One region of the Promicromonospora sp. NPDC057488 genome, then DNA from elsewhere that is predicted to be linked to it. Evidence: riboswitches for the same ligand, from Rfam matches in the RefSeq annotation. Region 1 holds a riboswitch; each other region holds the start of a gene.
The links. A riboswitch is a leader RNA that binds a small molecule or an ion and turns the genes downstream of it on or off. The one in region 1 is predicted to bind cyclic di-AMP.

Region 2: it holds a riboswitch for cyclic di-AMP, as region 1 does, so the genes downstream of both, ACFU5G_RS24855 (C40 family peptidase) here and ACFU5G_RS09895 (C40 family peptidase) in region 1, are expected to answer to the same signal.
Region 3: it holds a riboswitch for cyclic di-AMP, as region 1 does, so the genes downstream of both, ACFU5G_RS09345 (M15 family metallopeptidase) here and ACFU5G_RS09895 (C40 family peptidase) in region 1, are expected to answer to the same signal.

Annotation. Positions count from the first base shown of each region.
Region 1 is NZ_JBHVEG010000035.1:18,766-22,030, forward strand. It holds gene ACFU5G_RS09890 (phytoene desaturase family protein) at 1-1,114, opposite strand, end outside; cyclic di-AMP (ydaO/yuaA leader) riboswitch at 1,243-1,422, shown strand; gene ACFU5G_RS09895 (C40 family peptidase) at 1,423-2,298, shown strand; gene ACFU5G_RS09900 (NAD(P)-dependent oxidoreductase) at 2,439-3,265, shown strand, end outside.
Region 2 is NZ_JBHVEG010000175.1:1,517-4,781, reverse strand. It holds gene ACFU5G_RS24860 (universal stress protein) at 1-535, opposite strand, end outside; gene ACFU5G_RS24855 (C40 family peptidase) at 698-1,444, opposite strand; cyclic di-AMP (ydaO/yuaA leader) riboswitch at 1,495-1,687, opposite strand; gene ACFU5G_RS24850 (metal-dependent transcriptional regulator) at 1,853-2,569, opposite strand; gene serC (phosphoserine transaminase) at 2,653-3,265, shown strand, end outside.
Region 3 is NZ_JBHVEG010000032.1:31,095-34,359, reverse strand. It holds gene ACFU5G_RS09350 (NADP-dependent oxidoreductase) at 1-936, shown strand, start outside; cyclic di-AMP (ydaO/yuaA leader) riboswitch at 1,056-1,209, shown strand; gene ACFU5G_RS09345 (M15 family metallopeptidase) at 1,290-2,159, shown strand; gene ACFU5G_RS09340 (NUDIX domain-containing protein) at 2,178-2,675, opposite strand; gene ACFU5G_RS09335 (HIT family protein) at 2,796-3,265, opposite strand, start outside.

The DNA.
Region 1 (3,265 bases):
ACTCGTTGACGTGCAGCGTCCCGCTGAACGCCGCGACGGGGTCGACGTCGTCCCGCAGCCTCGGCAGCCGGTCGAGCAGCATGTTCACCTTGAGCTGCGCCCCCTCGGGCCCGGCCACACCACCGGCCACACCCCCGGCCACACCTGCGTCCACACCCCCGCGCACCTCCCCCGACGCGGCGCCCCGCCCGGCCCCGGCCAGCAGCCGGTCCAGCTCGGCCGGCGCACACCCCGCGAGCACGTGCCCGGCCGTCACGCCGCGCGTGCGCCCGCCGGCGTCGGTCCAGGCCACCTCGGCGCCCACGGCCCCCGGGTCCACCGCGGTCACCGTGGCCGAGGTGACGATCGTCGCGCCGGCGGCCAGGGCAGCGTCGCGCAGGGCGCCCGAGACGGCGCCCATGCCGCCCACGGGGACGTCCCAGTCGCCGGTCCCGTTGCCGATCACGTGGTAGAGGAAGCAGCGGTTCTGCCGCAGGGACGGCTCGTCGACGTCGGCGAACGTGCCGATCAGCCCGTCGGTGGCGGCGACGCCGCGGACGACGTCGTCGGTGAAGGTGCGGCGCAGCACCTCACCGAGGGGCTCCTCGAACAGGGCGCGCCACGCCTCCTCGCCCACGCCGTCGGTCACGAGTTCGCGGACGGCGGAGCGCGGGAGCAGGGGTTCGGTGAGCGTGGGCGCGAGGCGGCGGGCCACCTCGGCGGTCATCGCGTAGAACCGGCCCCAGGCCTCGAAGTCGGCGTCGGACCCGGTGAGCCGGCGGAACGAGGCGCGCGTGGCGGCGTCGTCCTGGGTGTCGACGAGCAGGCCACCGTCGGCCACCGGGGTGTAGGACGACCACCGTCGGCGCACGAGGCGGATCGGCAGGCCGAGCTCGTCGACCACGCGGCGCGGCAGGAGCGAGACGAGGTAGGAGTAGCGGGACAGGCGGGCGTCGACGCCCGCGAAGGGGCGGGCCGAGACGGCGGCGCCCCCGACGTGGTCCGCGCGCTCCAGGACGAGGACCGAGCGCCCGCCGCGGGCCGCGTAGGCCGCCGCGGTGAGGCCGTTGTGACCGGCGCCCACGACCACGACGTCGTACCGGGCGCCCAGGGGGTCAAGCGTGGAATCGGACATGCACGCCATGGTGGCACGGGGCACTCATTGCCAGGAACGTTCCATCACAAGACGGTATGTGACCTAATCGTGACAATTGCGCGGCGGGCGAGTACGGTCGATCTCGCCTCCCCAGCAACGGGTAGGTCCAGGTCCGGACGCCGAACCCTGTCACCGGTCCTGAGCAGCCAGAACGTGACAGGGGCGGGGGAACCAAGTAAGCCGGGCACGCGAGTGTCCTCGGGGTGAAGCCTCCTCGTGAGGCCGGGTGATTGCTCTCCCCATCCGAACCCGACAGCTCACTTCGTAGGCGTCCGAGGAGATCACTGGTGACCGTACTCACCGACCGCACCCAGGACTGGGCGGACGACCAGGTAAACCGACCCAGCAACCGGGCGCGGCATCGCGCCGAGGGCCCCGCTCTCACCCCCTTCACCGCTCTGACCCAGACAGCAGCCGAGAACGCCGCCCGGACCGGCGCGATCGCGGTAGTCACCTCCGGCATGCTCGCGTCGGTCTTCACCCAGACCGCCCACACCGCGCCCGCCGAGGGCCACACCCAGACCACCCTCGCCAACAAGACGTTCGACAGCACAGCCCGCGCGGGTCTCGCCGAGAACCTCGTGACCAAGGTCGAGGTCGCGCAGGACGCCGACTTCTGGGCCGAGCAGGGCCGCGTCAGCGTGACCCCGTACGCCGAGACCAAGGCCGGCATCGCCGAGGCCAAGGCGAAGGCGGAGGCCGAGGCACGCGCCAAGGCCGAGGCGGAAGCCAAGGCGAAGGCCGAGGCGGAGGCGAAGGCAGCCGCCGAGGCCGCAGCGGCCGAGGCAGAGGCCGTCGCGGCCAAGGCCGCCGCGTCCTCCGCGGGCCTGGGCCAGCAGGCCGTCAACCTCGCCCTCGAGTACGTGGGCGTGCCCTACGTGTGGGGCGGAGCCTCCCCCAGCGGCTTCGACTGCTCCGGGCTCATCCAGTACGTCTACGGCAAGCTCGGCGTCAGCCTCCCCCACAGCTCGGCCTCGATGTCGACCGTCGGCTACCAGGTCTCCGCCGCGGAGGCCCAGCCGGGCGACATCGTCTGGACGTCCGGCCACGTCTCGCTGTACGCGGGCAACGGCATGGTCGTGGAGGCCCAGCAGGCGGGCGTCCCCGTGCACTACACGGAGATGTGGCAGAACAACCCGGTGTTCATCCGGGTGACGGGCTGACGCCTTCCGGCACATCACGCAGTACCCGCACGACTCGCAAGACCCCCAGCACAGGGCGCCCGCCCGGCCGTCCCGAGGACCTCCTCGGACCGGCCGGACGGGCGCTCTGCTTCGTCGCCCCGTCGGGTAACGTCCCCGGCGTGAAGATCCTCGTACCGGACGTGCCCTTCGACCTCGACTTCCCGTCCCTGCTGCCCGACGGCGGAGCCTCCTTCGCACCCGGCGGCACCGACACCGTCGCCACCTACGCGATGACCGAGCCGATCCCCGCCGAGCACACCGACGCGGAGCTGCTCGTCACGTGGTCCAGCCCGCCCAAGATCGTGGCCGACGCCGCGGAGCGGCTCACCAGGCTGCGCTGGGTGCAGACCCTGTCGGCGGGTCCCGACGTCGCGCTGCGCTCCGGGTTCGCGCCCGACGTCGTGATCTCCTCCGGCCAGTCCCTGCACGACGACACCGTGACCGAGCACGCCCTGGCGCTGATCCTGGCGTCGGTGCGCCGCATCGACCAGTCGCTGGAGGCGCAGCGGGAGCACCGCTGGGCCAAGGAGATCGCGTTCGCCCAGGCCGACGGCGTGACCGGCCGCGAGTACACGCTCGACGGCGCGCGCGTGACCATCTGGGGCTTCGGCTCCATCGCCCTGCGCCTGGCACCGCTGCTGACCGCGCTGGGCGCGCAGGTAAGGGGTGTCGCCTCGCGCGCGGGCGAGCGCTCCGGCTACCCGGTGGTCGACGCCGGCGGCCTCGACGCGCTGCTGGCCGAGACCGACCTGCTGATCTCGCTGCTGCCGGCCGTGCCCGCCACGCGGCACATCCTCGACGCGCGGCTGCTCGGCCTGCTGCCGTCGTCGGCGCGGTTCGTGAACGTGGGCCGCGGGGCGACCGTGGACGAGGCCGCCCTGGAGGACGCGCTGCGCTCCGGCCGGCTCGCGGGTGCGGCGCTGGACGTCATGGAGACCGAGCCGCT
Region 2 (3,265 bases), on a different contig from region 1:
CGGGGGCCACGCCGGTCTCGGCCTCCGCCGCTGGAGCGGTGGTCCCGGGCTCGTCGGAGCTGATGTCCGGCGGGGTCCAGGAGACGCCCCGGTTGGTCTCGGCCCGCAGCGGCACCACGACCACCGGGCACTTCGCGTGCGCCGGCAGCGCGGACGACACCGTGCCCAGCAGGCGCTCCGTGAAACCTCCCCGGCCTCGGGTCCCCACGACGGCGAGCCCGTAGTCGGCGGACAGCTCCACGAGCACACCCGCGGCGTCACCGGTGGCGACCTCCGTCGTGGCGCGTACCCCGGCGTCGGCCACGCGGTTCTCCGCCTCGACCAGGACCGCCTTGGCGCCCTCCTGGATGGTGGTGTCGTCGAGGGCGGCGTACCCGCCGTCGAGCGACGCGGCCGTGAACGACGGCAACGAGTAGCTGCACACGATGTGCAGCGCCCAGCCCACGCGGTGCGCGTAGGCGGTAGCCCAGTCCAGCGCGTGCAGACTCGCGGCCGATCCGTCCACCCCGACCAGTACGACCTCGGATCGTGTCATCGCCAGTCCTTTCTACTGCTGTGCACCTTTGCCCTCCAACGCTACCGGCGGCGTGGCCGTCTTGGGTAACCAGAGGCAAAAAGTCTGCAGAAAGATGGCAAAGCAGAGCGCCCGCCCGGTCGTGACCGGACAGGCGCTCCGCGAGGTACTACGTGGCTGTGATCAGCCCAGGCGGATGAACGTCGGGTTCGACTGCCAGATGGTGCGGAAGTCGACCACGGTGCCCGGCTTGGACGCGTCGATCATGGTGTTGCCACCGGCGTAGATCGAGACGTGCCCGGGGGTCCACATCAGGTCGCCCGCCTGGGCCTCCGACGCCGGCACCTGCGTGCCGTAGCCGGACTGCGCCGAGGACGAGTGCGGCAGCGAGATGCCGAGCTGGCCGTAGACGTAAGAAGTAAAGCCCGAGCAGTCGAAACCGCTCGGGCTGCCGCCACCGGAGACGTACGGGACGCCGATGTACCGGCTGGCGATGGAGATCACGGAGTTGCCGATCGCCGACGCCGGGATGTCGACGGACGACGAGGCGGTCGAGACGGCGGTGGCAGCGGCCTCGGCAGCCTCGGCGGCGGCGGCCTCAGCGGCCTCCTCCGCCTCCTTGGCGGCGAGCTCGGCCTGGTAGTCCTCGTTGTCGGCAGCGGAGACCACCGAGACGGCGGACTTCTCGACGCTGAGCTCGGCGTCGGGCGCGACGGTCACGACGGGAGCGTTGGACAGGGACTCACGGGCCTGGGACGTCAGCGCGTTGAGGTCCACGGAGTTCATCTTGGCGGGGCCGGTCTCCAGCGGAGCGGCCTGCGCTGCCATCGCGCCACCGAACGTCGAGACCAGAAGCGCGCCACCTGCGGCGGCGACCGCGGTACGGCGACCGACGGCGGCGTTCTGGGCGAGCTCGGTGAGCGGAGTCACAGGGCGACGCGCAGCACGATGGCGTGCGCGGGTGGTACGTGCGGTCACGTAGAACCTCTCCTTGTACGCCTTCGAGGTCAGCTGTCGGGTTCGGGTGGGAGAAATCACCCGGCCGTGCGCTCCCGAAGGATTACCCGGCTTCACCCCTAGGACGCACCCTGGCGCCCGATGGTGGGTCCCCCGCCTCTGTCATGCGGTCGTCTTGGGGCCCCGGCCGGTGACAGAGTTCGGCGTCCGTCCGGAGACTCCCTCGGAATAAACTCCGCGGGAGCGGTCCGAACGTACCCGACGTCACCCCCGATGTCACGTTCCGGCAACGAATGTCATGGCGTGTCCGACACAGGGTGACACCTTTCCGACAAAAGCGACCATTTCGCACCCCTGTCGCCCCGAACCGGGGCGGCCGGATCAGGCCGTCGCGACGAAGAGGTGCCGGGCCAGGTCCTCGCCCAGCTCGAGCGCCGTACCGGCGCCGTCGACCGTCACCGTGTACGTACCGTCGCTGAGCTCCGCCGTGATCCGCGACCCGGGCACGAGGCCGGCGTCGGACAGGCGGGCCAGCAGCTCCACGTCCGTCTGCAAGGGCTCCGCGATGCGGGTCAGCGACGCCGCGAGCGGCTCGCCCTTCACGCCCTTCTTCGCCGCGGCCTCGAACGCCGAGGGCAGCGAGATCACGCCGGCCAGGAACGGCACGTCCGTGTAGGCCTCGCCCAGTTCCGACAGGCCGGGGATCGGGTTGCCGTACGGGTCGTGGTGCGGGTGGTCGAGCAGGCCCACGAGCCGCTTCTCCACCAGGTCGCTCATCACGTGCTCCCAGCGGCAGGCCTCGACGTGCACGTGCTCCCAGTCGAGCTTGATCACGTCGGTCAGCAGACGCTCCGCCAGGCGGTGCTTGCGCATCACGCGCATCGCCTTGTCGTGCCCGAGCTCCGTGAGCTCCAGGTGGCGGTCACCGGTCACGATCACGAGCCCGTCGCGCTCCATGCGCGCGACCGTCTGCGACACCGTCGGTCCGGAATGCCCCAGACGCTCCGCGATGCGCGCGCGCAGGGGGGTGATGCCCTCCTCGTCGAGCTCGTAGATCGTCTTCAGGTACATCTCGGTGGTGTCGATCAGATCCGTCACGTCAGCTCCCGTCATGCGCGCAGCCGTCCAGTCGCCCCTGGGCTCGGCGCCCCGGGCGTCGGCCCAGGTTCTAGTCTAGTTCTGTGCCACTGACAATCCCGACACACCTGCTGCCCACCGACGGCCGTTTCGGCTCAGGCCCTTCCAAGGTGCGCCCGGGACAGGTAGATCATCTCGTGGCGAACGCCCACGTGCTCGGTACATCGCACCGGAAGGCACCGGTGAAGGACCTGGTTCGCCGCATCCGTGAGGGTGTCACGGAGCTGCTCGGCGCGCCCGACGGCTACGAGGTGGCGCTCGGCAACGGCGGCGCCACCGCCTTCTGGGACGTGGCCACCCTCTGCCTCGTGGAGCGCAAGGCGCAGCACGCGTCCTTCGGCGAGTTCGGCGGCAAGTTCGCCACGGCCACGTCGCGCGCCCCGTTCCTCGAGCCCTCCCAGGTGATCACCGCGGAGCCGGGCGCAGTGGCCTACCTCGAACCGGCCGACGACGTCGACACCTACGCCACGCCGCACAACGAGACCTCGACGGGCGCGATGGCCCCGGTGCTGCGCCCGTCCGGGCCGGACGGCGCGATCGTGCTCACGGACGCGACGTCCGGGGCCGGGGCGCTGCCGGTCGACCTGCGCCAGACCGACGCCTACTACTTCTCCCCGCAGAAGGCGTTCGCGGCCGACGGCGGCCTGTGGCTCGCCG
Region 3 (3,265 bases), on a different contig from region 1:
AAGGCAGTTCGGTTCCACGAGACGGGCGACGCCAAGGTTCTGCGCTACGAGGACGCCGACCAGCCGGTTCCCGGCGCCGGCGAGGTACTCGTCCGGGTCGCCGGTTCGGCGTTCAGCCCGGCCGACGGCGGCATGCGCGGCGGCTTCCTGCCGATCCCGATCACGCTGCCGCACGTCCCGGGCTACGACGTCTCCGGCACGGTCGACGCGCTCGGCGACGGAGTGGACGGCCTCGCCGTGGGGCAGGACGTCGTCGGGTTCCTCCCGATGGCGGCCGACGGTTCGGCGGCCCAGTACGTCGTCGCGCCGGCGGAAGCCCTGGTCGCGGCCCCGACGCGCATCCCGCTGGCCGACGCCGCCGGGCTGCCGTCGGTGGGGCTCACCGCCTCGCAGGCGCTGTTCGAGGCCGGCGAGCTCCAGGCCGGTCAGCGCGTGCTGATCAACGGCGCCGGCGGTCCGGTGGGTGGCTACGCCGTGCAGCTGGCCAGGCGCGCCGGCGCGTACGTCATCGCGACGGCGAGCCCGCGCAGCGCGGAGATCGTCAGGGCGGCCGGTGCGGACGAGATCATCGACCACACGGCCGGCCCGGTGCTCGACGCGGTGACCGAGCCCGTCGACGTGCTGCTCAACCTGGCCCCGATCACCCCTGACGGGTTCACCGCCCTGGCGGCCCGGGTCCGCGACGGCGGCGTCGTCGTCTCCACGACGCCGACCGTGCCGACGCCCGGCGACGAGAAGCGGGGCGTGCGCGCGGCGACGATCTTCGTCCACCCCGACGCCGACGTGCTCTCGGGTCTGGTCGCCCTGGTCGACAGCGGCGAGCTGCACGTCGAGATCGCCCGGCGCGTGCCGCTGAGCGAGCTGCCCGCGATCCACGAGCAGGCCGACGCGGGGCGGGTCCACGGCAAGGTCGTGGTCGTCCCGCCCGCCGTCTGACCGGTCCGCCCACGTCCGGCCTTCGTTACTATTTCGTGACATCTTTGCCAGGGCGGGGTACATTCATTGCGGCCCGCAGCACCGCGGGACGTCCTGGCGGGCGCCGAGCCCTGTCACCGCCGGGGGTACCGACGAACCACATGACAGGGACGGGGGACCCACTTTTGGACACCTAGGTGTCCTCGGGGTGGAGCCGTGCGGTTTCGGCCGCCGGCCGGGTCAGTCTCCGACCCGAACCCGACAGCTAACCTCGCAGGCGCCGGGAGATGCTCCATGCCATCGACGTTCCCCGGGCGCGCACGCGTCCCCGGTCAGCCAGTCCTGTCGTACCGCACCCGGTCTCGGGGAACGCGATGAGGCACGGGCGCGAGCGGTCCCTGCCGGAGCCCACGGGGCGGTCGGCACGACGGGCCGGCGGGCGCCACAGCAAGGGCCGGCACGCCGCCGCTCCGGTGCGGCACCCGCGCCCCTCGGTCCTGGGCCGGCTGCCCCTGAAGATCGGTGTCGGCCTCGCGCTGGCCTCGACGACGTCGTTCACCGCCGTCTCCTTCGGGGCGCCGACCACGGGCGAGATCGCTCTCGGGGGCGACGCCGCCGCGGCGGCCGACGGGCAGGCCGGGCAGGGCGCGGCAGCGGCCGCGCTGGCCGACCGGCAGAGCGGCGCGTCGCGCAGCCAGGAGCGCTCGGCGCTCGGGTCGTCCGCCGGCGTGACCGTTCCCCGGGACGCGGTGCTCCCGGCCGAGGAGGCTTCCGCGGTGGAGGTCGACGCCCCGCCGGTGCTGCCCGGCTGCGACGGCGTGGCCACGGGCGCGGGCACGAACGGCCAGGTGCCGGCCGGCGAGCTGTGCGACCTGTGGGACGGGTACCCCGCCATCCGCGCGGACGCGGCCGTGGCCCTGGCGCGCCTGAACCAGGCGTACACCGAGCGGTTCGGCGAGGCGATCTGCATCACCGACGGCTACCGCAGCTACGCGCAGCAGGTGACCGCCAAGGCCAACAAGCCCACGCTGACGGCGACCCCGGGCACCTCCAACCACGGCTGGGGCCTCGCGATCGACATCTGCGCCGACGGCTACGCCGGCGACCGCTGGGACTGGCTCAAGGCCAACGCCCCGGAGTTCGGCTGGGACAACCCGGGCTGGGCGCAGTCGGGCGGCGTCGGCCCGTACGAGCCGTGGCACTGGGAGTTCACCGCCGCCGTGGCGCAGAAGGGGCAGGGCTGACGCGCGGCGCCACGCCGCTCATCGCGCGAAGTGCGGCCCCGTGCTCGGGTCGGCCAGGTACGCGAGCGTGAGCTCCAGCCGCCGCACCGTGTCGCGATGCAGCCCCTCGGGCAGCTCGTCGGGTGCGAACCAGCCGACGGCGAGCGACTCGTCGTCGTTCACCCGTGCCCCGGCCGCGGCCTCGGCCGAGACCGGGCGGCAGGCGAAGCACAGGTCCAGGTACTGGGCCTCGTCGCCGTTCGGGTAGGCGGCGCGCTCGGTGACGGTGATCGCCGCCAGGGCCTCGACCTGGATCTCCACCCCGGTCTCCTCCAGCACCTCGCGGGCGATCCCCGGGCCGGGCTCCTCGCCGGGTTCGAGGATGCCGCTCACCAGCGCCCAGCGGCCGTTGTCGGAACGCTGGCCGAGCAGCACACGGCCGTCGTCGTCCCGCACCACGGCGGTCACGCCGGGGAGCCACAGGAGGTCGGTGCCGATGTGCCGGCGGAGGCCGAGGATGTAGGGCGAGACGGGCATCGGCCCAGCCTACGGACCACACTCCTCACAGGTGATCGGTAGGACGTCAGGTGGTCGGCAGTCCGGGCTGCCGACCACCTGACATTCTGCCGATCACCCGGCGGCCCAAGACATCCCGCCTCAGCCGAGCGCGTCCCGCAGCCGCTCGGCGTAGGCCCGGCGCCGCTCGACCGGGAGCCAGTCCGGTTCCGGGAGGGTGCCGTAGAGGTCGTCGCCGGGGTAGCGCGGGAAGAGGTGCTGGTGGAAGTGCCAGACGTCCTGGTTGCCGGCGGGCTCGTTGTGCTGCCGGGTCGATACGCCCGCGCAGTCGTAGGCGGTGCGCATCGCCCGGGCGAGCAGCCGGGTCGCGTCGAAGACCGCGTGACCGTCCGCTGCGGGCAGGTCGTAGAGGTTCTCGTGGTGGGCCACCGGGACGATCAGCACGTGGCCGGGGTTCCGCGGCCACCAGCGGGGCGCGATCGTCGCGAAGACCCGGTCGTCGCGGTAGACCACCTCGGCCTCGCGCTCGGCGGTGAAGTCGCAGAACGGGCAGTCGTAGCCGGCGGGTTCGTGGTTGTGCAGGGGGTGCCTCCCGGGCCGTCGCAGGGATC